DNA from 3 places in the Mesorhizobium sp. B2-1-3 genome. Region 2 is predicted to be linked to each of the others. Evidence: riboswitches for the same ligand, from Rfam matches in the RefSeq annotation. Region 2 holds a riboswitch; each other region holds the start of a gene.

Region 1 (3,380 bases), on a different contig from region 2:
GCCGCGGGCTGGTTGGCGCCATTGGAGCCATAGTTGTCGCTGCCGGCGAAAGCGCTGCCCGACACGGCCAGGACGGCGGCGGCAGCAAGAGCGATCTTCTTCATTTCAAGTCTCCTGAATTCTCAAATTTCGCCAGGACGGCGGAAGGCCCGCCGTCAACTGGAGATCGGCTGTTAGTTGTTGCCGAAGAGGTTGCGATCGGCACCCTGGACAGGCGTCTGGGCAGCCGGTTCCGACTTCTTGGTCGAAGCGGTGTACGAGCTGTCGACGGCGGTGGCCGCAGGGGCATTCGAACCATAATGGTCGCTACTAGCGAAGGCGCTGCCGGAAACAGCCAGAAGGGCGGCGGCAGTGAGAATGATCTTTTTCATTTTTTGATACTCCAGTATTTTTCCGTCCGTCTAGCGGCGTGTCTTGGGAGGAAATCGCGTCGTTCGGACAGCCCCGATGTGGGAAAGCCATACCGCCATTTCCAATCACGAAGTTTTTCCGTGTGGACCAAGTTTCCACCACTTGAAATTGTGCCAGAGCCTTCAACATTCGTTTTTTTCTGTTTACTATCAGTTGGTTATGCAAACGCGTCGCGCGATCACCAACTGTGTCGAAGGCCCAGTGTTCACACCGTCCTGCACGCATCGTCAACAGAAACGAACCGTTCGGTTCGATTTTAGAGGGCGCTAACAGTCACTTTTCGAAACCGTTAACCTTTTTTGCCTCCGCCACGAGACGGAATCCGAGGCGGCGACCTGAGGCTTTCTGCCCTGCAACGGCGGCCGCGCCGTTTCCAATGCGTGTCGCGCGGCATGGATGCGATGTCGTTTTCATGCCGACGACAAGTCGGCGATCATGGTTAGATCCTGCCATCTCAGGTGCCGCCGCGTGACGACGAGGCGGAGAATTGGGAAGCCGGTCAGAATCCGGCGCTGCCCCCGCAACGGTGGTGGAGTTCAGGTCGCAACGGGAGACCACTGGGCAAAGGCCTGGGAAGGTGTCGCGACAGTCCGCAAGGACAGCTCCAGAGCCCGGAAACCAGCCCGAGATGTTGGACTCGACTGATCGCGGCGGGCGGTCAAGAGGCGGATGGTGCATGTCCGGCGCAAGCCGGCGCGCGGCTTGATCCTTCCTCTCTCCCCTCCGTTCAGTCCTTCGATGCGAGGACAGGACTTCAATGCGAGGACAGGACATGGATGCGCGCAACGACATGCTGAAACGGCTGCAAGACCGCAGGGACGGCTTCTCGCTCGAGCAGCCCTTCTATACCGATCCCGACTACTTCAAGCTCGACATGGAGCTGATCTGGTACCGCGACTGGCTGTTCATCGGCCATGATTGCGAACTGCCCCGGCCCGGCAGCTTCATCACCGTGCAGATCGGCGACTATCCTGTGGTGCTGGTGCGTGACCAGAAGGGCAACATCAACGCCTTCCACAATTCTTGCCGCCATCGCGGCAGCCGCGTCTGCAACACAGACAAGGGCACGGCGGCGAAGCTCGTCTGCCCCTACCATCAGTGGACCTATGAACTGGACGGCAGGCTGCTGTTCGCCAGGCAGATGGCCGAGGGTTTCGACAAGAGCCAGTTCGGCCTGAAGCCGGTCGCCTGCGAAAGCGTCGGCGGCTACATCTTCATTTGCCTCGCCGACGAGCCGGCGGATTTCGCGCCGATGCGGACGATGATCGAACCCTATTTGCTGCCGCATCGGCTGCGCGAAGCAAAGGTCGCCTTCGAGAGCACCATCGTCGAGAAGGGCAATTGGAAGCTGGTCTGGGAAAACAACCGCGAATGCTATCATTGCGCCGGCAACCATCCGGAGCTCTGCAAGACCTTCCCGGAGGCGCCGACCGTGACTGGCGTGCAAGACGCCGACAGCGACCCGGAGATGCTGTCGCACTGGGCCAAGTGCGAGGCGGCCGGCCTGCCGAGCAGGTTCCGCATCGACCCGGCCGGACAGTACCGTGCCACCCGCGCGCCGCTGCTGCGCGATGCCGTCAGTTATACGATGACGGGAAAACGCGCGGTCAAGAAGAACCTGTCCGACGGCGTTGCCACCGACCGCATCGGCTCCTTGCTGCTCTATCACTATCCGACGACCTGGAACCACATCCTTGGCGACCACGCCGTCACGTTCCGCGTGCTGCCGATCAGCGCCACCGAGACCGCGGTGACGACCAAATGGCTGGTTCACAGGGACGCGGTCGAGGGCGTCGACTACGACCTTGCCGAACTCACCCATGTCTGGACCGAGACCAACGGCCAGGATCGTCGCATCGTCGAGGAAAACGCCTTCGGCATCCTGTCGCCGGCCTATGAACCCGGCCCCTATTCCGAACTGCACGAAGGCGGCGTCATCCAGTTCGTCGACTGGTACGCGCGTTTCATCGGTCCGCGCCTCGCCGAAGACGGCCGGCCGGCCCTGCGCAGCGTTGCTTGAGAGGTAAGGGATGAATGCGATGACGGATCTCGGCCTCTATCGCCATCTCGATCAGATGGCGCCCTGGAACGACAGGCTCCAGGTGCTGGAAGTGATCGGCGTGAGCGACGAGGCGCCTGATGTAAAGACCTTCACCTTCCGCTCCGACAACCAGACCTGGTTCCGCTACAAGCCGGGCCAGTTCGTGACGCTGGAACTGCCGACAGCGGATGGGTTGCTGATGCGCACCTACACGCTGTCGTCTTCGCCTTCACGGCCATTCTCGATCGCGGTGACGGTGAAGGCGCAGGCCGGCAGCACCGGCACACGCTGGATGTTCGACCATTTGAGGCCTGGTTCGCACGTCAAGGCGTATGGGCCGGCCGGAGACTTTTCGCTGCACAGCCACCCGGCGGCCAAATATCTGTTCATCTCGGCCGGCTCCGGCGTGACGCCGATGATGTCGATGCTGCGCTGGCTGAATGACTGCGCGCCATGGACCGATGTCGGCTTCGTCAACTGCGCCCGCCGCCCCGAAGAGATCATCTTCCGCAAGGAGCTGGAATTGCTCGGCAGCCGCATGCCCGGCCTGTCGCTCGGTTTCATGATCGAGGAGCGGTCGAGCCGGGAAGGCTGGTTCGGCCATATGGGCCGCATCGACGCCATCCGGCTGCCGCTTTTGGCGCCCGATTTCCGAGAGCGCGAAATCTTCTGCTGCGGCCCCGACCCCTTCATGCGTGCCGTGCGCGGCATGCTCGAAGCCGCCGGCTTCGACATGGCGAGATACCATCAGGAGAGCTTTGCAGCGCCGCTGGTGGAGGAAATCCCGGCGCCGTTCGCCTCGCCGACCGGAGACGGCGCAGCCATTCCTGTCGAAGCCGCGACGCCGATCCGGTTCTCGATTTCGGACGTCGATGCCGCATGCGTCGCCGGCCAGACGGTGCTGCAGACGGCGCGCGCCTCGGGAGTC
Region 2 (13,699 bases):
TCGGCGCGGTGTCGATCAGCTTCGTTCCCGGGGCGCAATGCTGCAGCAATTCGGGCGCCACGATCGAGCCGGCATGGAGGCAGACCGGGCAGCTTGCCAGCAGCCGCGCGCCGCGCAGGGTAATGAGGTCGGCGGCGCCCGGACCGGCGCCGATGAAATGCACGGTCATGCCGCGTCTCCGCTGATGGCGATGGCGCAGGTGACCGGGCCGAGCACGATGCGTGGTCCCAGCAGCCTGGCGCCTTCGCCGGCGACGGCCAGCGCCGATGCTTCGGAAACCGACGGTGTGCCGGCCAGATCCTGCGAGAGGCTGGAGTTGCTGAGCGCCTTCGTCGACGCTGCTTTAAGCGCTGCCTCATCGACAACGATGACGGGAAGGTTGAGTGTGCGACCTGCGGCAGCGATCGCCTGTTCATCTTTCTTGAGCGTGGCGGTGGCGAGCGACGAGAGCGCCGTCATCGCCAGCCCGTGCGCTTCGAGCGCGGTTTCTATCGCGGCAAGCACGTCCTCGACGCTCACGCCCTTTCGGCTGCCGATGCCCGCGACCATCATGGCTTGATCCAACTCCATTGGGTAACCGGCATCGCCGGCCGCCAGGCCTGCATCGAACCGACAGGCGCGGCGCGGGATATGGCGATGCGGGTGAGATCGCCCCCGAGCTCGGTATGACGGGCAAGAAGCAGCGTCTCCATTTCCAGCGTCACCGCATTGGCGACAAGGCGGCCGCCGGTGCGCAGCGCCTTGATGGCGGCGGTCAGCACGCCGGCATCGCTGCCGCCGCCGCCGATGAAAATCGCATCTGGCGTCTCGAGCCTTGCAAGCGCCTTGGGAGCGCTGCCTTCGACCACGATGAGGCCGGGGACGCCACACGCGGCAGCATTGTGGGCGATGCGGGCGGCGCGGATCGGGTCGGCTTCGATGGCAACAGCGCGCATCGAGGAATGGGCGAGCATCCATTCGATGCCGATGGAACCGGAGCCGGCGCCAACATCCCACAGCAGTTCGCCGCGCCTCGGCGCCAGCGCCGACAGCGTGATGGCGCGGATCTCATGCTTGGTGATCTGGCCGTCATGGTCGAACAGATGATCGGCGAGGCCTGATGTCAAAGGCAGGATACGCGCATCCGGACCAGATTCAATTTCGAGCGCCAGCACATTGAGCGGATTGATGTTTTCGAGGTTGAACGCATCGGCCCGGGCCGTGCGCAGGTTCTCGTTCGGCCCGCCCAATGCCTCCAGGATCGTCAACCGCGAGGCGCCGAAATCAAGCTCGGTGAGCAGGCGGGCGATTGCCGCCGGTGCATCGCCGTCGGATGTCAGGGCCAGGATACGCGCGTTGGGCTGCAGCAATGGCCGGATCAGGTCGATGGGGCGGCCATGCAACGAGATGGTTTCGATGTCCTGCAGCGCCCAGCCGAGGCGAGCGGCCGCCAGCGAAATGGCCGAGGGCGCGGGAATGACATGCATCTCCCGCGGCTTAACCTTGCGGGCGAGGGTGACGCCGACGCCGTGGAAAAAGGGATCGCCGGAGGCAAGAACGCAAACGCGCTTGCCGGCGAGCGACAGCACGTCGTGCATCTCGGCATCGAAGGGAACCGGCCATGGGCGCGGATCGCCCTTGGCGAATGATGAGACGAGCGCCAGATGCCGCTTGCCGCCAAAGATGATTTCAGCGTCGGCGATCCGCTGCTTGGCCTCGTCGCCGAGACCGGCTACACCGTCCTCGCCTATGCCGACGATGGTGAGCCATTTTTGGTTGGCGCCGCGTAGACTCTTAGCAGGCATGATGACCCACCGCATTCTGATCCTCGGCGGAACCACCGAAGCCCGGCAACTGGCTGGAAAACTGGCAGCCGGTCACTCGGTGACGCTGTCGCTGGCGGGCCGCACCGAAAGCCCGGTGACGCAGGGCGTGCCGGTACGCAGTGGAGGGTTTGGTGGCGCCGATGGTCTGGCCGCCTATCTCAAGGAGACAAGCATCGAGCTGCTGATCGACGCCACGCATCCCTACGCGGCGCGAATTTCCGCCAATGCCGCGCAGGCCGCGCGCATGGCTGGGGTGCCGATCGTCGCTCTGCGCCGTCCCGGCTGGGAGCCTGTCGAGGGCGATCGCTGGACGCAGGTCGATACGACAGGCGATGCCGTGCAGGCGCTTGGACCGGCGCCGCGCCGTGTATTCCTGGCTCTCGGCCGGCAGGAGGTCGCGGTTTTCGAAGCCGCGCCCCAGCACCACTATCTCATCCGCAGCGTCGATCCGGTCGAGCCGAAGCTGGCAGTGCCCGATGCCACCTATCTCCTGGCGCGCGGGCCGTTTCGCGAGGCGGAGGAACGCACGCTGCTCCAGCGGCACGGTATCGACATCGTTGTATCCAAGGACAGCGGCGGCGCGGCGACTTATGGCAAGATCGCCGCGGCGCGGGCGCTTGGCCTCGACGTCGTCATGGTGCACAGGCCTGCGCTGCCGGAGATTCCTTCGGCTGCGACCGTTGATCAGCTTGCCGACATGGTCGATCATCTTGTCGAGCCTGCCGCGGAGCGCGGCGTGTAGACCAGCGCCGGCCTGTTACCGCGCCTGATGATCCGGGTTTCCGGCGAACCAATGATGATGCAGGTTGCCATGTCCGCCTTGTCGGCATCGGCATCCGCCAGCAGGAACACCTCGATGCGTTCGTCAGGCCGGCCTGCGGCGCGGCCGAAGATGACGGGCGTGGTGCCCGGCAGAATGGCCTTCAGACATTCGAAGGCGCGGCCAAGCTGCCAAGGGCGCGCCTTGCTGATCGGATTGTAAAGCGCGATGACGAAGCCGGCGCCGGCGGCCGCCAGCAGGCGCAGTTCGATCAGGTCCCATGGCTTCAGATTGTCGGACAGCGAGATGGCGCAGAAATCATGGCCGAGCGGCGCCCCGATGCGGGCGGCGACTGCGAGCATGGCGGTGACGCCAGGCACGATTGCGAGATCGATCGCGCGCCATTCGGAGGGGCCGGCTTCGATCGCCTCGCAGACGGCCGCCGCCATGGCGAAGACGCCTGGATCGCCCCCGGAGACGACGGCGACATTGTGACCTTCGGCCGCCTTCGCCAGCGCCTCGTTGGAGCGGGCAAGCTCTTCGCGATTGTCGGAGGCGATGCGGGTCTGGTCCGGGCGCAATTCCAGCCGGTCGAGATAGGGCTTGTAGCCGTAGAAGAAGCTTGCCTCGGCGACGGCGTGGCTCGCCTGCGGCGTCACCTGATCGGCGTTGCCAGGTCCGAGCCCAATGACAGTGAGGCGGCCGCTCATGCGCCACCCGCCGACGCGACAGGGCGTCCGGACCAGCCGGCAACGAGCACAATGGCGAAATAGGGCGCCTTGTCGTCCGGCTTGTCGGTGAGCCGCATCGAGACGCTGCCCGGCATGGTGCCGCGCTCGACATAGACGGCGCGTGTCAGCTTGCCGGTGGCCTCCAGCGCCCGCCGGATTTTGGGCAGGTTGCGGCCGACCTTCATGATGACGGCGGCATCGGTGTCGGCGAGGCGCCGGGTCAGTTCGAACTCGCTCATCGTGCCCGGCAGCACGGTCAGCACGTCGTCGCCCTGAACGATCGGCAGGCCGGTCGCCGACCAGCAGCCCGACATGGCGGTAACGCCGGCAATGACCTCGGTCGGAAAACGATGGGCGAGGCGCACATGCAGATGCATGTAGGAGCCGTAGAAGAGCGGATCGCCTTCCGACAGCACGGCGACCATCCTACCGGCATCCAGATGACCGGCAACGGTCTCGGCGGACTCCTCGTAGAAGGCCGATATCTGCGCGCGGTAATCGTCGTGATCCTTGTCGATCTCCGTGGTCACGGGATAGAGCAACGGCAGCTCCAGCATGTCGGGCCGGAAGCGCGTCTCGACGATGGCGCGCGCATTGCTGTTGTTGCCGCGCTTGGCGAAATACGCCACCACATCGGCCTCGGCCAGCGCACGCGCGGCCTTCAGCGTCAACAGTTCTGGGTCGCCGGGACCGGTACCGACGCCGACCAGGCGGCCCCTTGAGCCGGTTTTGGGAAGCGCGTTCATAGGCCGGGCCTCGCCAGGGAATTGAGGGTTGCCGCGGTCATGGCGCTGCCGCCAAGCCTGCCGCGCACGATTGCATAGGGTACGCCGTAGGAATTCTGCGCCAGCGCATCCTTCGATTCGGCGGCACCGACGAAGCCCACCGGCATGCCGATGATGGCGGCCGGTTTCGGCGCACCGTCGCGCAGCTTCTCCAGGAGGTAGAAGAGTGCGGTCGGCGCATTGCCGATGGCTACCACCGAACCGGCGATGCGCTCGCCCCACAGGTCGATCGCGGCGGCAGAACGTGTGTTGCCGATCGTCCTGGCGATTTCATGCGTGCGCGGATCGCGCAGCGTGCAGATCACCTCGTTGCCGGCAGGCAAGCGGGCGCGGGTGACGCCGTGCGAGACCATTTCGGCGTCGCAGAAGATCGGCGCGCCGGCGGCAAGCGCGGCCCGTGCGGCGGCAACGAAATCGCTGGAGAAGACAAAATCCTTGGCGGCTTCCACTTGGCCGCAGGCATGGATCATACGGACCGCGACATCGGCCTCTGCTTCGGAAAAGCGCGCGAGATCAGCCTCGGCGCGGATGATGGCAAAGGAGCGTTCGTAGATCGCCGTGCCGTCGTGGATGTAGTCGTAGGCGACCATTGTCATTCCTGTCGATAAGCCTCTGCGATGCCGGCCGGCCCCAGCCTCGTCAGGCAGGCGGCGGCGGTCTCGCCCTGATAGCGTGCGCTGCGGATTGCCGCCGCGACGCGGCCGATGCCGCGCGCGGCGTCATAGCCCGGCCTGTAACCGGCAGGAAGGGCCTTTGCCGTCGCGTTCACGACAAGTCCGGCTCCATTTTCGCCGCCGACCACGGTCAGCGCCGCTGGGCCGGGATGCGCGCAACCCTTGGCGCAGCCAGAAACATGCAAGGTGAAGTCAAGACTATCGGCGTTTTCGGTGGCGATCGCCTCGGCAATGTCGCGCGTGGCGATGCGACCCGAGGCGCAAGCCGGCGCGCCGGGACAAGCAGCGATGCGCGTGCGCGGGTCGGTGGGGGCGGTGACGAAGCCGAGGGTGGCGGCTGTTTGCTGGAGGGAAGGATTGGCGGCTGGTGGCTGGCCGAGGAAGAGCAGGGCGCGGCCCGGGGCGAGGCGGATTTCTGACGTCCCGAGGGTGAGAGCGCTTTGAGCGAGGGCGATGAGCCTTTCGGCGGGCATGCTGCCGTAGGGGAGACCGATGCCGAGAGCGCGGCCAGTGTTCAAGTCGAAAACGCCAATCGGCGAGCGAGGGTGCTCTACGGCGCCCCCCTCTGTCCTGCCGGACATCTCCCCCACAAGGGGGGAGATTGGCGGTTCGGGCGCCGGCTCTCCTTCTGCATCCCAGGAAATTGGCAAAGGCGAGCGTGAATGAGCAATCTCCCCCCTTGTGGGGGAGATGTCCGGCAGGACAGAGGGGGGCGCCGTAGAATGCCAACTTGCGAGAGACGCTATTTGCCTCTCCGATAAATCCCGTGTGTGCGCTTCGCGGCCTTTTTCAGCCACCATCCTAAGCGCTGCGACGGCTATGTCTCTAGCGGCATGCGCGTTGACCTTTGCCAACACTTTCGCATTCCGCCCGTCACCGGCAACCGACACCCGCCAGCGGATTCCCGCCTCGGTGCTCGCCGCCTTCAGCCGCACGTCGGCCGTCACAGCATCCATCGTCAGTTGCCCGCCACCGTCGACAACGACCGAAACCTTCGGCCCGAGCCGCTGCGACAGCCCGGCGTCCTCGACCGCTTCCCTGATCCGATCAGCCAGCGGCCTGGGGTCGACGATCTCCTGCGGATCGATGCCGGCCAGTGGTCCGGTCTCCACTGGTACGCCAGTGCGGACCACAATGCCCAGCGCATCGACTTCCTTCGCCAGCAGGGTTGCACTTTGCGTGGTCAATCCGCGTATTTGCAAGCTGCCGCGCGCTGTCACTTCCATGATGCCGTTGCCGTGCCGCAGGGCGGATTCTGCCAGCCCGATCAGAAGCTTCGGCGACAATCCGCCAGAAGATGGGCCTCCGGCGACCGGGTTGAGCCGCACCAGCAGGCCGTCGCCGGTCTGCATCGGCGCCGAAAGGGCCGGGCAGGCGCCGCGGCGGGAGTAGGCGTTCATGCCGCCAACTCCCGTGCCTCGGCAATCAGTGCCGCGAGGTCGTCGTCGATCGAATTGCGCAAGGGATGCCAGAGGCCCCGCCGTCGCGCCGACAGGAGGCGTTCGGCAATGGCTTTCGCGGCGGCCGGGTTTTCGCGCAGGATGAAGGCGCGGACGTCCGCATCGCCGAGATAGGCATCGTGCACGGCGTCTATCAGCGCGCCCGGTATGGCCTGTGTGGTTTCGGCGAAGCCAACCAGCCGGTCGACCGTTTCGGCGAATTCCGAGGCGCCGCGCGGGCCGTGGCGCATCTGGCCCGCTATGAAGCGGGCGTTGACGGCGCGGGCGCGCACGACGCGCGTCACGGCCTCACTAAGTGAACGCGGCTTCGGCCTCTGCGGATCGGTCGTGTCGAGCACGATGACGTCGGCATTCCTGCCAAGCGCTGCAAGGGCGGCCGAGAAGCCGCCGATGAAAGCGACATCGGCCGAGCCTTCGAGGATGTCGCGGCCGGGATCGTCGCCGGTGTGGACGAGAAGATCGGCTTCGGCGATGCGGTTCTCGAATGCGCCGGGCGCGGCGATCCCCTCACCGCCGGCGCCGCCATAGGCATGCGATGTGGCATCGAGATAGGCGCGGCCGATTTCCTCGCGCGCCGCCCAGTCGCCGCTCGACAGGATTTCCTCGACGCCAGCGCCGTAAGTGCCAGGCGAGGTGCCAAAGATGCGCGGGCTGATCTTGCCCTCGGCGCGGGTCCTTGCGGCGAGCGGATTTTCCGAATCGTCCTCGTCGCGCGCGGCAACGGCGTTGGCAGCGGCATCGATCAGCGCGATCTGGGTCGGGAACATGTCGCGGAACAGGCCCGATATGCGCCAGGTGACGTCGACGCGCGGGTGGCCAAGCGCTGCCGGCGCCAACACCTCGATGCCGGTGACGCGGCCTGTGGCGGCATCCCATTGCGGGCGGCAGCCCATCAGCGAAAGCCCCTGCGCGATCTCCTCGCCGCCGGTGCGCAAAGACGCCGAACCCCAGAGGTCGATGATCAGCGAGCGCGGCCAGTCGCCATGCGATTGCATATAGGCGCGCACCACTTCCTCGGCGGCAGCCTTGCCGATGTCGTAAGCCGTCGGCGTCGGCATGGCGCGCGGGTCCGACGTGAACAGGTTGCGGCCGGTGGGCAGAACGTCGGAACGCCCGCGCGCGGGCGCGCCGGCCGGGCCCGCGGTGACATGACGACCGTCGAGCGCGGCAAGAAGGGCGGCCTTTTCGGCCTCGGCGCTTTGCCGGCGCATAAGGTCGGGCTCTTCGTCGGGCGCGCGGCCGTAGACATGCAGCCCATCCTTGATAGCGAAATCCTTCAGGTCGCAGAGCCAGGCATCGATGCGGCGCAGGGCCTCGTCCGGCGCGTCGGTGCGGGCAACGCCGGCCTCCGCGGCGAGGCCCGTCGTCTGCGCGGTTTCGACGATCAGACTGGCCAGACGGTCGCGGCGGCGGCGGTCGAGACCGTCAGCCTGGGCGTATTCGTCGACCAGCCGTTCGAGCCTGTGCTGGTTCTTGTCCAATCCGGCGCCGGTGAGCGGCGGCGGCAGATGGCCGAGCGTGACGGCGGCGATCCGCCGCTTCGCCTGCGCCGCCTCGCCGGGATTGGAGACGATAAAGGGATAGATGACGGGCAGGGGACCGGTGACGATCTCGGGGAAGCAGCTTTGCGAAAGCGCAACCGTCTTGCCCGGCAGCCATTCCAGCGTGCCATGCGCGCCAACATGGATGAGCGCATGGACGCCGAGCAATTTGCGCAGCCACAGGCCGAAGGCGAGCAACGCATGGCGCGGCGGCAGCGTCGGGTCGTGATAGTCGGCGCGGCGGTCGGCCGAGCGGCCGCGGTCTGGAGCCAGCGCCACGGTGATGTTGCCGAAGGTCGCGGCGCGGAAGGGGAATTTGGCGGCGGGCAGCGCTTGAACACCCCCCTCTGTCCTGCCGGACATCTTCCCCGCAAGGGGGGAGATTGGCAGTTTCGACGCTGGAGCTACTCTTGCAACGTTGGAGATTGGCGAAGACAGAGATGACGGCGTAATCTCCCCCCTTGCGGGGAAGATGTCCGGCAGGACAGAGGGGGGTGCCTCGCGCAAACCTGTCTCGCCTTCGGCTTTGCCCCAAGCTGCTTCTACGGCAGCAATTGCTGCGCCCGGCAATTCCGTTGAGAGGGCAAGGTACTCATCCAGCCCCAGCCCGGCCTTGCCGGACTCCAGCAAATCCAGCAACGCACGCGGCGATTGCGGGATCCCTTCAACCGCATAGCCCTGTTCCTGGAGGTCGTGCAGCATCGCCAGCACGCTGGATGGCACATCCAACCCGACCGCATAGCCGGTGCGGCCGGGAGCGCTTGGGTAATCGGGGATCAGGATAGCGACCTTGCGCTCGGCGCGCGGCGTTTCCCGAAGCCTGATGAAGGCCGCGACCCGGTCCGCCACCTGTTCGACGCGATCGGGCTCCGGCCGGTTGGCAAAGGCGCGGTGGCCGAGCGCCGGGTCGGTCTCGCTTTCGCCCTTGAACGAAACGGCGCCGGCGAGGATGCGGCCGTCCAGTTCGGGCAGAACGACATGCATGGCGAGGTCGGCGGGGGCCAGCCCGCGCTGGTTCTTCTCCCATACGTCGCGGCGGGTGGTGGCGACGATGACCTGGAAGACGGGAACGCCGGCGCGGTCGAACAGGGTTTCGACGCCGGGTTCGGCGCCGGACGCGAAAGCGGTCGCGGTGATGATGGCGGCGGGCTTGGGCTGGGCAATCGCGGTTTCAACAAAAGCCAGAGATTCCGGGTCTTTCAGGCTGGAGACAAAGATCGGCACCGGCAGCATGCCGCGCTGCCGTAGCGCCTCGAAAAGCGCGTCGATGGGCGCGACATCGGCGGCGAGCAGCATCGAGCGGTAGAAGAGGATGGGAATCACGGGTGGGTTGACGTTGCCGGCGTCGAGTTCCGTCACACCCCCCTCTGTCCTACCGGACATCTCCCCCGCAAGGGGGGAGATTGCTCTTTCATCGACGATTTCGCCTATCGCGGATGGTCGAGATAAATCCCTGTCCAAGGGGACAGAAGAGGAGCCGGCCTTGATGACAGCCGATCTCCCCCCTTGCGGAGGAGATGTCCTGCCGGACAGAGGGGGGTGTGAAGGATCGTCAACATTCGATAAGTCCGGCTTCTCCACGACTCCGCGCCCCGGCTCATAAAACCCGGCTTTCGGCACGCTTACCGGCTCGGCAATCTCGCCATCAGACCCCGCCAATCGCGCCAGCCTGCGCACCAGCGCGCTCATATTGGCCGGGCCGCCCTGGCGGAAATAATTGAGCAGCCCGTCCAGTTCCTCGCGCGGCAGCGTCGAGGCTTCGATCAGCCTGATATCCTCGTCATGGCTCTCGCCGGGCAGCAGCGCCAGCTTTATGCCGCGCTCGCGGGCAACCACGGCCAACTGGTCGCAGCCGTAGCGCCACCACTCGTAACCGCCGAGAATACGCACCAGAATGACTTTGGCGTGACGGGCGACGCTGTCGATCCAGAGGTCGACGGACATGGGGTGGCGCAGGTCGCGCAGCGCGGCCAGCCGCATCGTGGGCAGCCGATCGGCGTCGCCTTTCCAGGCCGCTGCCAGTCCGGCCAGGTCGCTGTCCGTGAAGGACAGCGCCACCATTTCCGCCGGCGTCTGCCGCAGATCGACCGGCTCGGCGAGATCGTCGAGCGAGGCGGATGTGGTGGTGAGGATGTGCATCGCGGTCGGTGTTGCCTCAGCCGGCGAGGATATGCTCGATCGCCGGGCGGTTCAGCCCCTTGAGGCCGATGACGACCAGGCGCGAGCGGCGGTCGTCGTCAGCCGTCCAGGCGCGGTCATAATAATGATTGACGCGCGGACCGACCGCCTGCAGCAACAGCCGCATCGGCTTGCCGCCGACCTCGACGAAGCCTTTCACCCGCAGCACGTTCTCCTGTTCGGCGGCGGTCGCGACGCGCTTTGCCAGGTCGTCCGGGTTGGCGATCGAGGGGATGTCGACGATGAACGTATCGAAGTCGTCGTGCTCGTGGTCGAAGGCGCCGTCATGATGGGACTTGCGGTTCTCGATGTCGTCCTCGACGGCGAGGCCTAGCCCGAGCAGCACGGACGGATCGACCTTGCCATGAGCCGTCGGCACGACCTTCACGGCGCGGGCGGAGTGTTCGCCAATGATGGCGTTGGCGCGAGCCGAACCTGCGGCATCCATCAGGTCGCTCTTCGACAGGATGATGAGGTCGGCGCAGGCGATCTGGTCCTCGAACACCTCCTCGACGGGGTCGTCGTGGTCCAGTGTCTGGTCCTGCGCGCGTTGCGCCTGCAGGGCGTCCATGTCGTTGGCGACGCGCCCCTCGGCCAATGCCGGACCGTCGACCACGGCGATTACGCCGTCGACTGTCACCCGGCTCTTCACTGTCGGCCACTGGAAGGCCTGGACCAGCGGCTTGGGCAGAGCCAAGCCTGAGGTCTCGATCAGGATGTGGTCGACCTTCGGCGTCAGCGACAGGATCTGGTCGAGCGCCGGGACGAAATCGTCGGCGACGGTGCAGCAGATGCAGCCATTGGCCAGTTCGACGATGTTTTCCTCCGGGCAGGTGTCGATGCCGCAGCCCTTGAGGATCTCGCCGTCGATTCCGATGTCGCCGAATTCGTTGACGATGATGGCGATCCGCTTGCCGCCCGCGTTCTCCAGGAGATGGCGGACCAGCGTGGTCTTGCCGGCACCCAGGAAGCCGGTGACCACGGTACAGGGGACGCGGGAGAGAGTGGCGGCGGAAACTGCGGCGGTCATGATCAGTCCTTCAGCATGTCGAGGGGAGGAATGCGGGCGACGAGGCCGCGCTTGAGGGAATCCGGGCGACCACGCCACGGAATGAGGCCGTTGGTCGAAGCGGCGAAGAGTTTCGCGCCGGTGACGAGATCGGCGCCGCTGGCGATGTTCAGGTCGCCGAAGACATAACTCCAGCAGCCGTCGCGAAGAATCGCGGCACTGAGACGGCGCTTGCAGTTGCCGAGGCATTCGACGGTGCGGACACGGACATTGTCGGCCGTTGCGGCTTGGCGCGTATCTTGAGCCAAAACTTCGCCGGCGCGGGGATGGGCATCGGAACCGGTCTCGTCGCGGCAGGAAGCGCAGATGATGACAGTGACGCCGGCCAAGGCGTCGCTATCGCCAGACAAGTCGCTATCGCCAGACAAAATGTCCGCTGTTTCAGCCGGGAAACTGCTGTCGCGTTCCAAATCGGGCTCCTTGCCCGGAAAACCCGCCGGGCGATCGGATTCTTATGTCTCAGACGGCAGGTCTCCTGGCTCGCGGGTCATCGCCTTCGTGCCGCCTTCCCGGGACCGTCCCAGTGGTTTTCGGCCTTGGCTCGTCGCTTACAGTTGCGGGGACAGCCGCGGATTTGAAATCGAGATTTCGCACCGCATTCCCTCTTGGCTCCTCCCTTTGCCGAGAGGAGACCGTCTGGAATGGATTTAGGCTCTTGCAGGCGGCGGTGTCAACGCGCGTCTACGACACGGCAATGTCGGCGAGCGGCTGCCCAAGGTCGCCGGCGGGCGTAACCTCGATCCGTTCGAGGCCGAGCCAGCCCTGCATCTGCGTCAATTCCTGGAAGAGTTGCGCGGCGGTTTCAGGCGGCGCGCCGGGCTCGGCATAGGCCGCGTGGACGCGTAGCACGCTGGCCGGCCGGTCGGCCTTGAGGTCGACGCGCGCCACGATCCTGTCGCCGAGCAGGAACGGCAGGACGTAATAGCCGTATTGCCGTTTTTCGGCAGGGGTGTAGATTTCTATGCGGTAGTGGAAATCGAACAGCCGCTCCGTGCGCGAGCGCTCGAAAACGACCGGATCGAACGGCGCCAGCAAGGCGCGGGCCTCGATTTTTCGTGGAATACGGGCCTCCTTATGGAGGTAAGCCGGTTTGTTCCAGCCCTCGACACGCACCGGCACCAGCTCGCCTGTTTCAACCAGCTCCTCCAGCCGGCCCTTCATGTCGGCCGGCGACAGGCGGAAATAGTCGCGCAGGTCGCTTGCTGTCGCGACGCCATGAGCGCGGGCGGATATCCGCAGCAATTCCCGATGCGCGTCCTCGGCTGACGGCACCGGCAGATCGAGGATCGCCTGCGGCAGCACGCGCTCGGGCAGATCGTAGAAGCGTTCGAAGCCACGGCGGTGCGCGGTGGTGATGCGTCCTGCCCAGAACAGCCATTCGAAGGCATGCTTGGCGTGGCTCCAGCCCCACCAGCCGCCGGACCCTTTCTGGCCTTCGAGCGCGGAGGCGGCGATCGGGCCGCGCTCCGCGACCTCGCGGTAGATCTCTTCGATATAGGCGGCGTGCTCGCGGCCCCATTTGGCGAGACCCAGATACATTTCATCGCCACGCTCCGCGCGCTGCATGCGCCAACGCATCAGGGGATAGGTCTCGACCGGCAGGAAGGAAGCCTCGTGCGCCCAGTATTCGAAAACCGTGCGCTTGCGCGTGACGGCGGCGTTGTCGAGCAAGGCGAACGGGTAGGGACCAAGGCGCGAATAGAGCGGCATGTAGTGAGCGCGCACCACCGCGCTGACGGAATCGATCTGCAGCAGGCCGGTACGCGAGAGCACGCGGGCGAAGTGGCGTCGGTCGGGCGTGCCGGCGGGGCGGGGATCAGTGAACCCTTGGGCGGCGAGCGCGATACGCCGGGCCGTGGCAAGCGAGATCTTTTCCTTCATTCGGATGCGACTCTGATGGCTTGTTGAGCGTCGTTCGGACAGTTGATTCCGGCCATGTTAGCAGGGTTTTGGCGGCAACTCTGTCAGGAGAGAAAAGTGGAGTAAAAAGCGAAGGAAATCAGACAGGAGCGGATCGGACCAGTTTCTTCCCTTATGCCGTCCAGGCCAGTGTTTTGAACAAGGTTTGACTTGCTTCGCCGGAAGCGCTGCGCTAACCCTCGCCGCGTTGCAGCAAAGGCCCCTTAAAACGGTTCAGCGGTTAAACTGTCACGCTTCCGAAATGGGGTCTGGTGCTGTAATCAAAATGGATTGGCGCCAACGGAAAGCCGCAGCATGAACGCACTTCTCAGTTCGTACCTGCCCATCGTCCTGTTTATCGCAGTGGCGGCGGCTGTCGGCGTCGCGCTTATCGTGGCGCCGTTCCTGGTGGCCTACCGCAATCCCGACCCGGAAAAGCTTTCCGCCTACGAATGCGGGTTCAACTCGTTCGATGACGCCCGTATGAAGTTCGACATCCGCTTCTACCTGGTGTCGATCCTGTTCATCATCTTCGACCTGGAAGTGGCCTTCCTGTTTCCGTGGGCGGTGTCGTTCTCGAAAATCGGCATGCTCGGTTTCTGGTCGATGATGGTGTTTTTGGCGGTGCTGACCATCGGCTTTGCCTATGAATGGAAAAAAGGAGCGCTCGAATGGGATTGAGCGACAGTTCCGGCACGCTCGTCGCGCCGAAGCCCAAGGGTCTGATCGATCCCAATACCGGCAGGCCGGTTGGGTCCGATGATCCGTTCTTCCTCGAAATCAACAACGAACTCGCC
Region 3 (13,699 bases), on a different contig from region 2:
TCTCCAGCGCGTCGAGAGCCTGTTCGAAGCTCATCGCCTTGACGTCTTCGTTGATTTCACCAGCCATCATTCATCCTTTCATCAGTCGCCCGACATGGGCGGCGACCGAAAATGCCAATCCTTGCAGATCGTAGCCGCCCTCGAGCAGGCTGACGAGCCGGTTGGCGCTGTGGCGCGCCGCGCGCTGCATGAGTTGGCCGGTCGCCCAGTCGAAATCATCCTCGGTCAGGTTGATCTCGGCCAGCGGATCGCGATGATGCGCGTCGAAGCCGGCCGAAATGATGATCAGGTCGGGTGCAAAATTGTCGAGCGAGGGCAGCACGCGCGACAGGAAGGCATCGCGGAACGCCTCGCTGCCGGTCTGCGGCGCAAGCGGCGCGTTGACGATGTTGCCGGCGCCGGTTTCGTTCTTTGCTCCGGTGCCGGGGTAGAGCGGCATCTGGTGCGTCGAGCAATAAAGCACGGACGGATCGTCCCAGAAAACATCCTGCGTGCCGTTGCCGTGATGCACGTCCCAGTCGACGATGGCGACGCGTTCGATATCGTGTTTGCGCTGTGCATAACGTGCGGCGATGGCCGCCGTGTTGAACAGGCAGAAGCCCATCGCCGTCGCTTTCTCCGCATGATGGCCGGGCGGCCGGGCGGCGACGAAAACGTTGTCTGCCCTGCCGGCAAAGACGTCGTCGACGGCGGCGTTGGCGGCGCCGATCGCGGTGATCGCCGCTTGCCAGCTCTTCGGGCTGGCCGTTGTGTCGGCATCTATGCGGGCGATGCCCGTATCGGGAATGGCGGCGCGTACCCGCTCGACGAAATCCTCGGGATGCGCGTAGAGAATGGTGGCCTCGTCGCCTTGTGGCGCCTCGAGGCGATCGAGCGCGGCAAAAGCCTCGTCGTCGAGCACGCGCTCGATTGCGCGCAAGCGGTCCGGCCGCTCCGGATGGCCGGGTGGCGTGATGTGCTCGAGGAAGATCGGATGGGTGTAGAGACGAGTGGCCATGCTCCCTATCTAGTGCCCTGGCGCGGCGATGGCCATGCGTTGCGGCCTGATGGTTGGGGAAAATCGCGCTTGCGTCCGTTCGCGTCGCCGCGGGGATTGGCGGCGCAGGGGCTTCGTCGTAAAGTCCCGGCCACTGCCTGGTGCCCGCCGCGAGCGGGAGAATCGGGAACACGGTTTGATACCGTGGCGTGCCCAACGCTGTAAGGGGGACCGCGCCGGTAAATGCCACTGTCGATGACGGGAAGGCGCCGGATGCGGGTTGATCCCGAGCCAGAAGACCGGCCTGGCAGGCATCGTCATCCGCATGGTCAGGCGGACGGCAGTTGATTGCAATCGCAAGGGGACAAGCGATGCCGGACAATATGACCATCCCCGTGGGTGACGGATTCGACCAGATGGCGCGCGATGCGGTCTACCGCGCCATGTTCACGCGGCGCGATGTCCGCAGCCATTTTACATCAGAGGCCGTCGACGACGAGGTCTTGGCGCGGCTGCTGCTTGCCGCCCATCACGCGCCATCGGTCGGCTTCATGCAGCCATGGAATTTCATCGTCATTCGTGGCACCGAACGACGGGAACAGGTGCGCGACCTGTTCCTCGCGGCGCGCGAGCAGGAATTGCCGGCGATCGAGGAAGAGCGGCGGGCGCTCTACCGCAAGCTCAAGCTGGAAGGCATCTGCGAAAGCGCGCTCAATATCTGTATCACCTGCGACCGCCGACGCTCACAGGGTTCGCCGCTGGGACGCTGGCACAATCCCGAGATGGATCTCTACAGCACGGTCTGCGCGGTGCAGAATTTCTGGCTGGCGGCGCGCGCCGAAGGCGTCGGCGTTGGCTGGGTCAGCATTATCGAGGCGCAGGCGTTGAAAGGCCTTCTGTCGATTCCCGAGCATGTGACGCCGGTGGCCTATCTCTGTGTCGGCCGTGTCTCGGAGTTCGCGCCGAAACCGGACCTCGAAACACATGGCTGGGGGCGGCGGCTGCCGCTGCCCGAGCTGATCATGAGCGAGACGTTTTGCGGACAGGGCGAAGTTCCGCTCAAATCAACGATCGCACGCCTCAAGGCGGCAACATGCGAAAAGTCTGACAAACCCTTGATTTGATTTCGGATACGGCATGCGCAGCGCGCTGCCGGCGGCCTGCCGTCGTCAGGCGGCTCCGGCATCCTTCCTCAACAATCCTTCGAGCAGTTGCTTGAATGCCGCCACCACGGTCTTCGACGTCGCTTCCGGGTCGTTCGAATTGGCGATCCGCTGCGCCGCCTGGCTGCTCGCCCCGTTGATCAGCCGTGCCGCGGTCTCGGGGTCTACGCCCGGGACAACCACCCCGTCGCCCTGCAGCGTCGTCAGGTGATCGGTCATCGACGCGACGCAGGCATTGGCGTTCGGCCATTGCGCGGGATCCCCCAGCACGGCCGGACCGTCCCGAAACATGATGCGCTGGATTTCCGGCTCCAGCGCCATTTCGATGTAGCTCGTGCATTCGTCGACGAAGCTTTGCCAGCGGGTCGGTGCTTTCGCTGCAACCTCATTCACCCGTGCCGCCATCTCGGCGTCTATCTCGGCGATAACCGCCTGCAAAAGCCCCTTCTTGTCCCCGAAATGATGATAGAGCGCACCGCGCGTCAGCCCTGCCGATGCGGTGAAATCATCCATCGATGCCTCGGCATAACCGATCGTTCCGAACGCATGCCGGGCCGCGGCAATCAATTTGGCGCGCGTTTCGGCGATCATTTCCCTGCGGGGCTTGTGCATCTCTTCTGGCCTTATCCACATACGTCACGTATGCCAATTGACATACGCGACGTATGATCTATTTAGTGTTCATACGCATCGTATGTAATTTCCGAATCGCCTTTTGTCGAGGAACGGACCATGCAGAACCCCTATTCCGAGATCTTTCGAGCCCCTGGCGCCAAGGGCTTTGCCGCTGCAGGCTTCATGGCGCGCCTGCCGATCGCCATGGCGCCGATCGGCATCGTGGCGATGCTGTCGCAGACGCGTGGCGAATACTGGCTGGCGGGTGCCGTCTCGGCGACATTCGCGCTGGCCAACGCTTTCCTGGCGCCGCAGATCTCCAGGCTGGTCGACCGCCTCGGCCAGACATGGATCGTCGTGCCCACCACCATCATCTCCGTGCTGGCATTCCTGCTGCTGATTGCGTCGGCCAACCAGGATTGGCCGGTATGGACAATGTTCGTGTCGGCGCTGCTGGCAGCGGCCATGCCCAGCATGCCGGCAATGGTGCGCGCGCGCTGGACCGAGCTTTTTCGCGGCCGGCCGGAGATGAACACCGCCTTCGCCTTCGAATCGGCGGCCGACGAACTGGTCTATATCGCCGGCGCGGCGCTGTCGGTGGGCCTCAGTGCGGCGCTGTTTCCGGAAGCAGGCATGCTGGCGAGCACGTTGTTTCTCGCTTTGGGCTCGATAGCATTCATCCTGCAGCGATCGACCGAGCCGAAAGTGCGGCCGGTGGACCATGGTTCGACTGGCTCGGCAATCCGCCTGCGGCCGGTACAGATCATCACCTTCACCCTGATCTTCATCGGCGCGACCTTCGCGACGACGGAAGTGAGCACCGTGGCGATCACCAAGGAGTTCGGCCAAGCCGGTGCCGCAAGCCTGGTGATCGGCGTCTATGCGCTGGGATCGTTCGTGTTGGGCATCGTGGTCGGCGCGCTCAACCTCAAGACGCCGCTACAGCGCCAGCTGACCGTCGCGGTCGCCATCATCGCAGTCAGCACGATTTTGCCGCTCACCGCCGACAGCGTGCCGATTTTGGCGCTGACCGTCTTCATCAGCGGCGTGGCGATCTCGCCGACTTTCATCACGGCATTCGGCCTGATCGAACGGCATGTGCCGGAAGCGATGCTGACCGAGGGCATTACCTGGGTGACAACGGGAATCGGCATCGGCATGGCGCTGGGCTCTTTCGCCGCCGGCGCGGTGGTGGATGCGTTCGGCGCCCAGAACGGGTTCTGGGTCTCGGTGGTCGCGGGCGGCATCGCGCTGGTCACGGTGCTGCTCGGCCAGCGCAGTCTTGCCACTCACAAATGCGAGTTGGATGGGTGTGAAGCGGCCGTCGCTGCCGCGGAATGAACCATGACGCGTCCGGTTCAGCGGATCGGACGCTATTGCCGCCGTCGAACCTAGAGAATCTCGGTCTTGGCGATGTGGATGCCAAAACCTTCGAGGCCGACATAGTGGCGCTCGCGCGAGGCGATCAAATTGATCGAGGAAATGCCGAGATCCTTCAGGATCTGAGCACCGAGCCCGATCTCGCGCCATTCATTCTCGCGGCGGCGCGCCTCTTCGTGGTCCTCCCGGTCGCCGCTCGCCGGCCGGTTGCGCTCCTGGTGGGCGACACCGACCGAGCCCTCGCGCAGATAGACGATGACGCCGCGCTTGCGCTCGCCCATCGCCTTCATGATGGCGTCCAGCCGGTGGCTGGTGCCGAAGACGTCGGTCACCACGTCCTCGGAGTGCAGACGCACAGGCACCTCTTCTCCGTCGCGGATGTCGCCGAAGACGACGGCGACATGGTGCATGGAATCCCACGGCAGCGTGTAGGTGAAGACCTGCGCCTTGCCGCCGAGCGTGTCGATCTCGGAGCACGCCACGCGTTCGACCAGCGTTTCCTTGCGTTGCCGGTAAGCAATGAGGTCGGCGACAGAAACCTGCTTGAGGCCGTGCTCCTCGGCAAAAGCCGCGACCTGCGGGCCGCGCTTGACGGTGCCGTCATCATTGACCAGTTCCGAGATCACGCCGATCGGCGGCAGGCCGGCGAGCTTGCACAGATCGACGGCCGCCTCGGTATGGCCCGAACGCATCAGCACGCCGCCTTCGCGCGCGATGAGCGGGAAGATGTGGCCGGGGCGGACGAAATCGGAGGCGCCGACATTGCCGTTGGCGAGATTGCGCACGGTCAGCGTGCGGTCGTCGGCCGAAATGCCTGTCGTGGTACCATGCTTGAAATCGACGCTGACGGTGAAGGCGGTGGTGTGCGCCGAATCATTGTCGGCGACCATCGGCGCAAGGTTGAGGCGCTTGGCCTCCTCGCGCGGCATCGGCGTGCAGACGATGCCCGAAGTGTTGCGCACAATGAAGGCCATCTTTTCCGGCGTGCAATGGACGGCGGCGACGATCAGGTCGCCCTCGTTCTCGCGCCCGTCATCATCCATGACGACGACGATCTCGCCGCGCTCGAAGGCCCGGATTGCTTCGACGATCTTCTTCTGGTCGTAAGACATGGAATGCTCGCTTCGCTCGCAGGGAATAGGGAGTAGGCAATAAGGCAGTAGGGGAAAGGAAAAAAGCCTACTGCCTATTCCCTATTGCCTACTCCCTTCCGGTCTGTCCTCGGTGCCGCAGATAATGGTCGGCGATTGCGCAGGCAACCATCGCCTCGCCGATCGGTACGGCGCGAATGCCCACACACGGATCATGGCGACCCTTGGTCATCACTTCGACGTCGTTGCCGTCCTTGTCGATCGACTTCCGGGGCGTCAGGATTGAAGACGTCGGCTTGACGGCGAAGCGGGCGATGATCGCCTGGCCGGTCGAGATGCCGCCAAGGATGCCGCCGGCATTGTTGGACAGGAACACCGGCTGGCCGTCATTGCCGATGCGCATCTCGTCGGCATTCTGTTCGCCGGTGATGCGGGCGGCCTCGAAGCCGTTGCCGATCTCGACGCCCTTGACGGCGTTGATCGACATCAGGCCTGATGCGATATCCTGGTCGAGCTTTGCGTAGATCGGCGCGCCGAGGCCGGCCGGAACGCCGTCGGCGACGATCTCGATCACGGCGCCGACGGAGGAACCCGCCTTGCGGATGCCGTCGAGATAGCTCGTGAAAACGGGAACGGACGCCGGATCCGGCGTGAAGAACGGATTGTCCGCGTCGCCAATGAAATTCCAGTTCCAGTTGGCGCGGTCGATCGACTTCTCGCCCATCGATACCAGTGCACCGCGCACCACCATGCCCGGCACGACCTTGCGGGCGAGGGCTCCGGCGGCGACCCGAGCCGCGGTCTCGCGCGCCGAGGATCGGCCGCCGCCGCGATAGTCGCGCACGCCGTATTTGACGTCATAGGTGTAGTCCGCATGGCCCGGCCTGTACTGGCGGGCGATCTCTCCATAGTCCTTCGAGCGCTGGTCGACATTCTCGATCAGCATGGAGATCGGCGTACCTGTCGTGATCATCGTCTCGCCGTCATCGTCAAGGATGAAGCCCGACAGCACCTTCACTTCGTCAGGCTCACGGCGCTGCGTGACGAAGCGCGACTGGCCGGGCCGGCGCTTGTCGAGTTCGGCCTGGATTTCGTCACGCGTGAAGCGGATGCCGGGTGGGCAGCCGTCGACCACGCAGCCCAATGCGGCCCCATGGCTTTCGCCCCAGGTGGTGACGCGGAAAAGATGGCCGAACGTGTTGTGAGACATCGCAAAGTGCCTTGCCCGGCATCGGAGCCGACTGAAGCTGCCTTCTATTGGCGTTTTCCACAGGGGTCAAACCGTGATCTTCGGATTTAGTTTTGACACATTCGATTGGTTTCTGCTCTGCTCCATTCGCCGTTGAGGATCCGCCGCTACCCATGCCGGCGCAATACCAAAGAGGACGATGATGCGTACCCTGATTGGCGCTGTTGCCGCCACATTCCTGCTTTGCACCGCCGCTTTCGCCGGGCAGACCGAAGGCCTGATCAAGAAGATCGACAAGGACGCGCTGACCCTGACGCTGGACGACGGCAAATCCTACAAGCTGAACGCGGAAACCGATCTCGACGCGCTGAAGCCCGGCATGGACATCGTCATTGCCTATGACGTGACCAATGGCGAAAACGTGGTCACCGATATGCAGTTGCCTGACAGCGACTCCGACTAGGCTTCCAATGCAAATCGGCTGTTCGGCGTTTGTTGAGCCGTTACAGCCGTTTTATGCACCTGCGCCGGCGGCCTGCATGAGCCTTCCTGGATCGTGCCGGGTGCCTAAAGCCATCCCAAGGTGTCGCCTTCCAGCTTGAGCACGCGGTCCTGCGGTATCGCCAGCTTCGCCGCATCGTCCTCGGCCATGTCAAGCACGAAGCGAAACAAGGTGCGCATGACGCCGCCATGCGTCACGCAGACTGTCTGGCGCTCGAGCGCGTCGAACCACGGCTTTACCCGTTCGAGCAGCATCTGGTAGCTCTCGGCATCTTTGCCCGGCGGCTGAAAGTTCCATTTGTCCAGCGCACGCGTCCTGCTCGCACCCGGAAATTGCGTCTCCAGCTCGGCAAAGGTGAAACCCTGCCAGTCGCCGAAATTCACTTCAACAAGGCGGGGATCGGTCCCGTAGGCAGCCGGGTCGAGCTTCATGGCGGCGCGAATGCGCTCCATGGTCTCGCGCGTGCGCCGCATCGGGCTGGCGACGAAATCGAACTCTGCTGGATTGGAGATCAGGTCAGCCAGCCGATGCCCGTTTGCGCTCGCCTGCTCGCGGCCGAGCGCGTTGATGTCGGTATCGGCCTGCCCCTGAAGCCGGAATTCGGCATTCCACGCGGTCTGGCCGTGGCGCACGATATAAACCAGCGGGTACATCAGGTCTTCCGGAGGTCGGGCCAGGGCCTGGGCGGAGGATAGGCGGAGGGAGTTAATCCTTGACCGTCGAAATATCGGGTGCGTCAACCGCCTTCATGCCGACGACGTGATAGCCGGAATCGACATGATGCACTTCGCCGGTGACGCCGCGCGACAGGTCGGACAGGAAATAGACGCCGGAATCGCCGACCTCTTCCTGGGTGACCGTCTGCTTCAGCGGCGAATTGTATTCGTTCCACTTCAGGATGTAGCGGAAGTCACCGATGCCGGAAGCGGCCAGCGTCTTGATCGGGCCTGCCGAGATCGCGTTGACGCGGATCTTCTTGGCCCCGAGATCGACGGCGAGGTAGCGCACGCTGGCCTCGAGTGCGGCCTTGGCGACGCCCATGACGTTGTAATGCGGCATCACCTTTTCGGCGCCGTAATAGGTCAGCGTCAAAAGCGAACCGCCATCGGTCATCAGCACCTCGGCGCGCTTGGCGATGGTGGTGAAGGAATAGACCGAAATGTCCATCGTGCGCAGGAAATTATCGCGCGTCGTCTCGACATAGCGGCCGGTCAGTTCGTCCTTGTCGGAAAAAGCGATGGCATGGACGAGGAAGTCGAGCTTGCCCCAATGATTGGCGACATTGGCGAAAACCTCGTCGAGGCTCGCCGGATCAGTTACATCGCAATGGCCGGCGACAAAGGCGCCGAGTTCCGCAGCCAGTGGCTGGACCCGCTTCTTGAACGCTTCACCCTGATAGGTCAGCGCGATCTCGGCGCCGTGGTCGACGCATGCCTTGGCGATGCCATAGGCGATCGACCTGTTGTTGGCGACGCCGAGGATCAGGCCGCGTTTGCCGGCCATCAGGCCCTGTCCACCCGCCATATGCGTGCTCTCCGCAAGATTTCTTATTTGTGGAGAGCCCTATCGCACAGGCACAGAGCCCCTTCAAGCGCTCAAACGGGACAGTTCGGGGACAAGAGCCGCCAATCAGCCTTTTTGGCTGCGCAATAGCCCTTCGAGCGCGCTGTCGCCGCCTTCCGGCAGCATGATGCGCACATGGGCGTAGAGATCACCGTGGCCGCCGGCCTTTTCCGGCAGGCCCCTGCCCTTCAGGCGCAGGACCTTGTCCGAGCTCGACCAGGCGGGAACGTTGACCGCGAGCTTGCCGGTCGGCGTTTCTACGGCCACCTTGGCGCCAAGCACGGCATCGGCCAGCCCCACCGGCAAATCGGCATGCAGGTCGCGGCCCTCCAGGCGGTAGCGCGGATGCCGGCGGAAGCAGATCTTGACCAACGCGTCGCCGGGCTGGCCCGGCCCTTGCTCGCCCTGCCCCTTCAGCCGGATGGTCTGCCCGTCCTCGACATAGGCCGGCAGCTTGACCGCCACCTTGCGGCCGTCAGGGAACATCGCCGTGACCTTTTCAGCGTTCGCCGCTTCCTCGATGGTAACGTCGAGCGTGACATTGAGGTCGGCGGCGGTTGCCGGCTGGCGGCGGTCACCCATTCCTGCCCCGCTTTGGCCGGGGCCGCGCGAGCCGGAGAAGACGTCGCCAAAAATCTGGCTGAAGATATCGCTGTTGCCATCGAACGGATCGCCGCCAGGGCGTCCGGAGCGGAACTCGAATCGCGAACCGGCTCCCTGCTGCTGGCGGCGAAAACCGCCGAAGGGGTCACCGCCACCGGGGGCGCCCTCGAAGCCCTGGAAACGCGGCTTGCCGTCGGCGTCGATCTCGCCGCGATCGAAAGCGGCACGGGTCTTCTCGTCGCCGACGATCTCATAGGCCTGATTGGCCGCGGCAAAACGGTCCTTCGCCTTGGGATCATTCGGATTCTGGTCCGGATGATGCTTCTTGGCGAGTTTGCGGTACGCCGATTTTATGTCCTTGGCCGATGCGTTCTTTGCAACGCCCAGCACCTCATAGGGGTCGCGCATGCTTCCTGCCCTGGAGAAAGAGTGAGTCCATAGTCGCCTCTTATATGCGCTCGCATAGGAAGAAATTCCAGTGCTGGACGTTATTTCAGAGGTGGAAGATCAAAGCGCCCTGAAGTCCTGCATGCGCCAGCCGCCGGCGCTGGCCAGGCAAAGTTCGCCCGCGAACATGGCAACGCCGTCAAAGCTTTCGCGCGAAGCCTTGAAGCGGCGGCAGGTCTGACCCCCGTCCTTCAATTCCGCCAGTTCGGTGATGGAGCCGCGCGAACCCGTACCGGCATTGGCCCACGGCACGGCTTGACCGCCGAGCTGCTCGATGTCGGCGGAGGACACCGCGTTGCCGATCGTCGTCTGGTCGGAATCGCGGTCCGAATCGGCCGACGCGGCTGGAGCTGAAATGCTGCCGGTCAGGATCGAGCGATCGACCTCGGCTTTTTGCAGGCCGAAGCCGCCCGCGCCACATGCGGCAAGCGGCAAGGCAATCATCACGATCGCGGCTTTGGCGCTGGCTGAAGCAAATAGGCTGCCTTGCCTGCTGTCAAAAGCTTGCGCGATACGCGACAATCGGCAACCTCCCCTGTTTGATGAAAATTTGAGAAAAACTATGAGTGAGACTGAGTTAACAAGCGGTGACTTTACCGAGGCCGCCGAGCCGTTTCGCCTTTTTGCCGCATGGCTGGACGACGCCACCAAAAGCGAAATGAACGACCCCAACGGCGTGGCGTTGGCAACCGTCGATGCCGAGGGCATGCCGGATGTGCGGATGGTGCTGCTCAAGGGATTCGATGAGAGCGGCTTCGTGTTCTACACGAATTTCGAAAGCGCCAAGGGCCGGGAGATCCTAGGCAGCATGAAGGCGGCGATGTGCTTCCACTGGAAATCGCTGCGCCGCCAGGTGCGCGTGCGCGGGCCGGTGGAGATCGTCAGCGATGCCGAAGCCGACGCCTATTACGCGACACGGCCGCGCGGCAGCCGCATCGGCGCCTGGGCCTCGAAACAGTCGCGGCCGCTGGAAAGCCGGTTCGCGCTGGAAAAGGCGGTGGCCGAATACACGGCCCGCTACGCCATCGGCGAGATTCCGCGCCCAAAACACTGGTCGGGTTTCCGCATCGTGCCGAAGACGATCGAGTTCTGGCACGACAGACCGTTTCGGCTGCATGACCGCGTGGTGTTTTCGCGCAATGCCGGGGGCGGTTGGGAGAAGACGCGGCTTTATCCCTGAGTTTGTAAACTAGCGCCGACATCCTCACTGCGCCTAGCCCGGGCTGGCCAGTGGCGACCGAGGCACGCGGGATAGGTCGGCGCTCCACCCACCCGACCCTGCGGGCCGACCTCCCCATCTAAGGGAGGCGGGGGCCGAACTATTTTTTTCTGGTCATGAATGCCGTCAGTGCAGCGCGGGCTTCGTCCGATTTCAGCCGCTCGCGAAAATGCTCGCTTTCCACGTTGATGCGGGCGACGAGGTCCTCGCGAGAGCCGCGCATCAGGTCGCGCGCGATCCTGAGCGCCTGCGGCGGCTTGGCGGCGATCTGGCCGGCGGCCGCCAGAACCGACGCCTCCAGCGCTCCTTCCTCGACAACTTCGTAGATCAGACCAGCGGCCTTGGCGCGTTCGGCCGAGAAGCCTTCGCCAAGGCCGAGCAGCGCGAACGCGCCCTGCTGGCCCAGGATGCGCGGCGCCAGCAGGCTCGATCCCGCTTCGGGCACAAGGCCGAGGTCGACGAAGGGTGTCCTGAACACGGTGCGCGGCGTGGCGAAGGTCAGGTCGCAGTGCAAATTGAGCGTGGTGCCGATGCCGACCGCGATGCCGTCGACACCGGAGACGATGGGTTTTTCGACCCTGGCCAGCGCCATCAGGAAATCCCAGACTTCCGTGCCGCCTTCGCCGCCAGTCGCGACGACCATGAAATCGGCGAGGTCGTTGCCGGAGGAGAAGGCACCGGGCACGCCGAGAAAGACATGGACGCGAATTGCCGGATCCGCATCCCCTTCGGCCAAGGTTTGCGACATCTTGGCGTACATGGCGCGCGTCAGCGCGTTCTTCTTGTCCGGGCGGTTTATGCGGATGATCTGCATGGCGCCCTGGCGCTCGACGAGGATATGGTCTGTCACGGTTCTTTCCTTGTGAACGTCAGGCGGAAATCAATGTCTTGCCGGCAGCGGCGAGGCTTGCGGCGCCGTCGACAACGCGCTCCTTCAAGGCACTTGTCTCGCCGAGCAGGTTTTCGGCGAAAAAGCGGCAAAGGGCGACGCGGCCGTGATCGGCAAGGGCGCCCCGCGCCAAGTAGGCGCCGCCGGCTGCAAGCGAGACCAGCCGGAGATAGGGTGTCGCGCCGGCAAGCGCCTCGCCAGTCCGGCCATCGGCCGACAGTTTTTGCAGGAAACGTGTCGCTTGCGTCAGATCGTCGAGCCCGCGGTCGAGAGCATCGGCCGTATGGCCAAACCCTTCGAGATTTGATGTCCGCACGGCGCTGGCGACAGCGGCAAGCTCGGCGATGAAGCCGTGCACATGCTCGCCGCCGCCGAGCGGCAGTTTTCGGGTCACCAGATCGATCGCCTGGATGCCGTTGGTGCCCTCGTAGATCGGCGCGATGCGGGCGTCGCGATAGAGTGCCGCAGCCCCCGTCTCCTCGATGAAACCCATGCCGCCATGGACCTGGACGCCAAGCGAGGCGACCTCGACGCCGATATCGGTCGAAAAAGCCTTGGCAAGCGGCGTCAACAGGTTGGCCCGGTCGCGCCAATGCGCCGCCTGGTCACCAGACGATACGCGCGCCAGGTCGATGGCATGGGCACAGGAATAGCTGATCGCCCGCGCGATCTGCGTCAGCGCCTTCATGGTCAGGAGATTGCGCTGCACGTCGGGGTGATGGACGATCGGCGCCATGCCGGCGCCGGCGTAATCCGCCGCCTTGCCCTGGCGGCGCTCATTGGCATAGGCGATCGCCTTCTGGGTCGCGGCTTCCGCGACCGCCACGCCCTGCATCCCGACGGCGAGGCGGGCATTGTTCATCATGGTGAACATGCAGGCCAGCCCCTTGTTCTCCTCGCCGATCAGCCATCCGATGGCGCCGGGCTTGGCGCCCTGAAAACCGTCGCCATAGATCATGGTGCAGGTCGGCGAGGCATGGATGCCGAGCTTGTGCTCGAGGCCCGAACAGAAGACGTCGTTGCGTGCGCCAGGCGAGCCGTCCGCGCCGACCAGGAATTTCGGCACCAGGAAGAGCGAGATGCCGCGCGTGCCCGCAGGCGCGTCAGGCAGCCGCGCCAGTACCAGATGGACGATATTGTCGGTGAGATCATGCTCGCCATAGGTGATGAATATCTTCTGGCCGAAGATGCGGTAGGTGCCGTCGCGGGCCGGTTCGGCGCGCGTGCGCAAGGCAGCGAGGTCCGAGCCGGCCTGCGGCTCAGTCAGGTTCATCGTGCCCATCCACTCGCCGGAGACGAGCTTTGCGAGATACTTGGCCTTGAGCTCTTCCGAAGCGTGCTTGTCGAGCGCCTCGACCGCACCCATGGTCAGCGTCGGGCCAATGCCGAAGGCCATGGCGGCGGAATTCCACATTTCGAGCGCGGCGACGCCGAGCATGGTCGGAAGCGCCTGCCCGCCATATCCTTCCGGGCCGGAGAGCGCGTTCCAGCCGCCGTCGATCCAGCGGCGATAAAGTTCCTTCCAGCCCGGCGGCATGGTCACTGCCGCGTCCTTCAGCACCGCGCCGTGCTCGTCGCCAATCTTGTAGAGCGGCGCGACCTCTTCGGTGGCGAAGCGGCCGGCCTCGCTAAGAACGGCGTCGACGAGATCCTCGCCGAGATCGCCGAACGTGCCGTCATCGAGGGCAGGCTTCAGGCCGGCCACATGCTTGAGGGTGAACGCGATGTCCTCGACCGGTGCCAGATACATGCCGCTCGCTCCTCCTGATGCATCGGCCAGGCTGATCCTAGGACCTGAGTGGGACCTGCTTGCCACACACCGTATTCGCCTTTGGGCGATCGCCCATCTTCTTTTTACGTAAACGTCAAATTTTGTCACGCTGATTTTGCAATCGCGCCGGCTCGTATTAAATGCGATGGACGCCGGGTCAAAATCGACCGGCAACAGACCAGAACCAGCCGACTGGAAACCAACTCATGCTTGCCAGACCTGACGCCTACCGTTGTATCGAGTGCGGCCTGCCCTACCGGGCGGCGGGGTTCTCATATTATCACGGTGAAT

Evidence for each region. A riboswitch is a leader RNA that binds a small molecule or an ion and turns the genes downstream of it on or off. The one in region 2 is predicted to bind cobalamin.
Region 1: linked by a shared signal. The riboswitch ahead of FJ973_RS30615 (aromatic ring-hydroxylating dioxygenase subunit alpha) and the one ahead of FJ973_RS04780 (DUF1636 family protein) in region 2 are both predicted to bind cobalamin.
Region 3: linked by a shared signal. The riboswitch ahead of bluB (5,6-dimethylbenzimidazole synthase) and the one ahead of FJ973_RS04780 (DUF1636 family protein) in region 2 are both predicted to bind cobalamin.

What each region holds. Positions count from the first base shown of each region.
Region 1 is NZ_VFWL01000035.1:13-3,392, forward strand. It holds partial or broken gene FJ973_RS30605 (DUF680 domain-containing protein) at 1-104, opposite strand, end outside; gene FJ973_RS30610 (DUF680 domain-containing protein) at 174-371, opposite strand; cobalamin riboswitch at 851-1,053, shown strand; gene FJ973_RS30615 (aromatic ring-hydroxylating dioxygenase subunit alpha) at 1,184-2,431, shown strand; gene FJ973_RS30620 (hybrid-cluster NAD(P)-dependent oxidoreductase) at 2,451-3,380, shown strand, end outside.
Region 2 is NZ_VFWL01000002.1:38,805-52,503, forward strand. It holds gene cobM (precorrin-4 C(11)-methyltransferase) at 1-169, opposite strand, end outside; gene FJ973_RS04735 (cobalamin biosynthesis protein) at 166-552, opposite strand; gene cbiE (precorrin-6y C5,15-methyltransferase (decarboxylating) subunit CbiE) at 549-1,784, opposite strand; gene FJ973_RS04745 (cobalt-precorrin-6A reductase) at 1,786-2,547, shown strand; gene FJ973_RS04750 (precorrin-3B C(17)-methyltransferase) at 2,511-3,275, opposite strand; gene FJ973_RS04755 (precorrin-2 C(20)-methyltransferase) at 3,272-4,042, opposite strand; gene FJ973_RS04760 (precorrin-8X methylmutase) at 4,039-4,671, opposite strand; partial or broken gene cobG (precorrin-3B synthase) at 4,595-6,155, opposite strand; gene FJ973_RS04770 (cobaltochelatase subunit CobN) at 6,152-9,895, opposite strand; gene cobW (cobalamin biosynthesis protein CobW) at 9,912-10,964, opposite strand; gene FJ973_RS04780 (DUF1636 family protein) at 10,967-11,413, opposite strand; cobalamin riboswitch at 11,451-11,655, opposite strand; gene FJ973_RS04785 (winged helix-turn-helix domain-containing protein) at 11,685-12,884, opposite strand; gene FJ973_RS04790 (NADH-quinone oxidoreductase subunit A) at 13,218-13,583, shown strand; gene FJ973_RS04795 (NADH-quinone oxidoreductase subunit B) at 13,574-13,699, shown strand, end outside.
Region 3 is NZ_VFWL01000019.1:32,616-46,314, forward strand. It holds gene FJ973_RS25230 (exodeoxyribonuclease VII small subunit) at 1-67, opposite strand, end outside; gene FJ973_RS25235 (histone deacetylase family protein) at 71-997, opposite strand; cobalamin riboswitch at 1,119-1,299, shown strand; gene bluB (5,6-dimethylbenzimidazole synthase) at 1,348-2,100, shown strand; gene FJ973_RS25245 (TetR/AcrR family transcriptional regulator) at 2,146-2,751, opposite strand; gene FJ973_RS25250 (MFS transporter) at 2,872-4,095, shown strand; gene ribB (3,4-dihydroxy-2-butanone-4-phosphate synthase) at 4,146-5,246, opposite strand; gene aroC (chorismate synthase) at 5,335-6,435, opposite strand; gene FJ973_RS25265 (DUF1344 domain-containing protein) at 6,617-6,877, shown strand; gene FJ973_RS25270 (histidine phosphatase family protein) at 6,982-7,569, opposite strand; gene fabI (enoyl-ACP reductase FabI) at 7,622-8,440, opposite strand; gene FJ973_RS25280 (DnaJ C-terminal domain-containing protein) at 8,546-9,490, opposite strand; gene FJ973_RS25285 (RT0821/Lpp0805 family surface protein) at 9,590-10,051, opposite strand; gene pdxH (pyridoxamine 5'-phosphate oxidase) at 10,092-10,709, shown strand; gene FJ973_RS25295 (crotonase/enoyl-CoA hydratase family protein) at 10,849-11,598, opposite strand; gene FJ973_RS25300 (acyl-CoA dehydrogenase) at 11,618-13,387, opposite strand; gene FJ973_RS31485 (hypothetical protein) at 13,615-13,699, shown strand, end outside.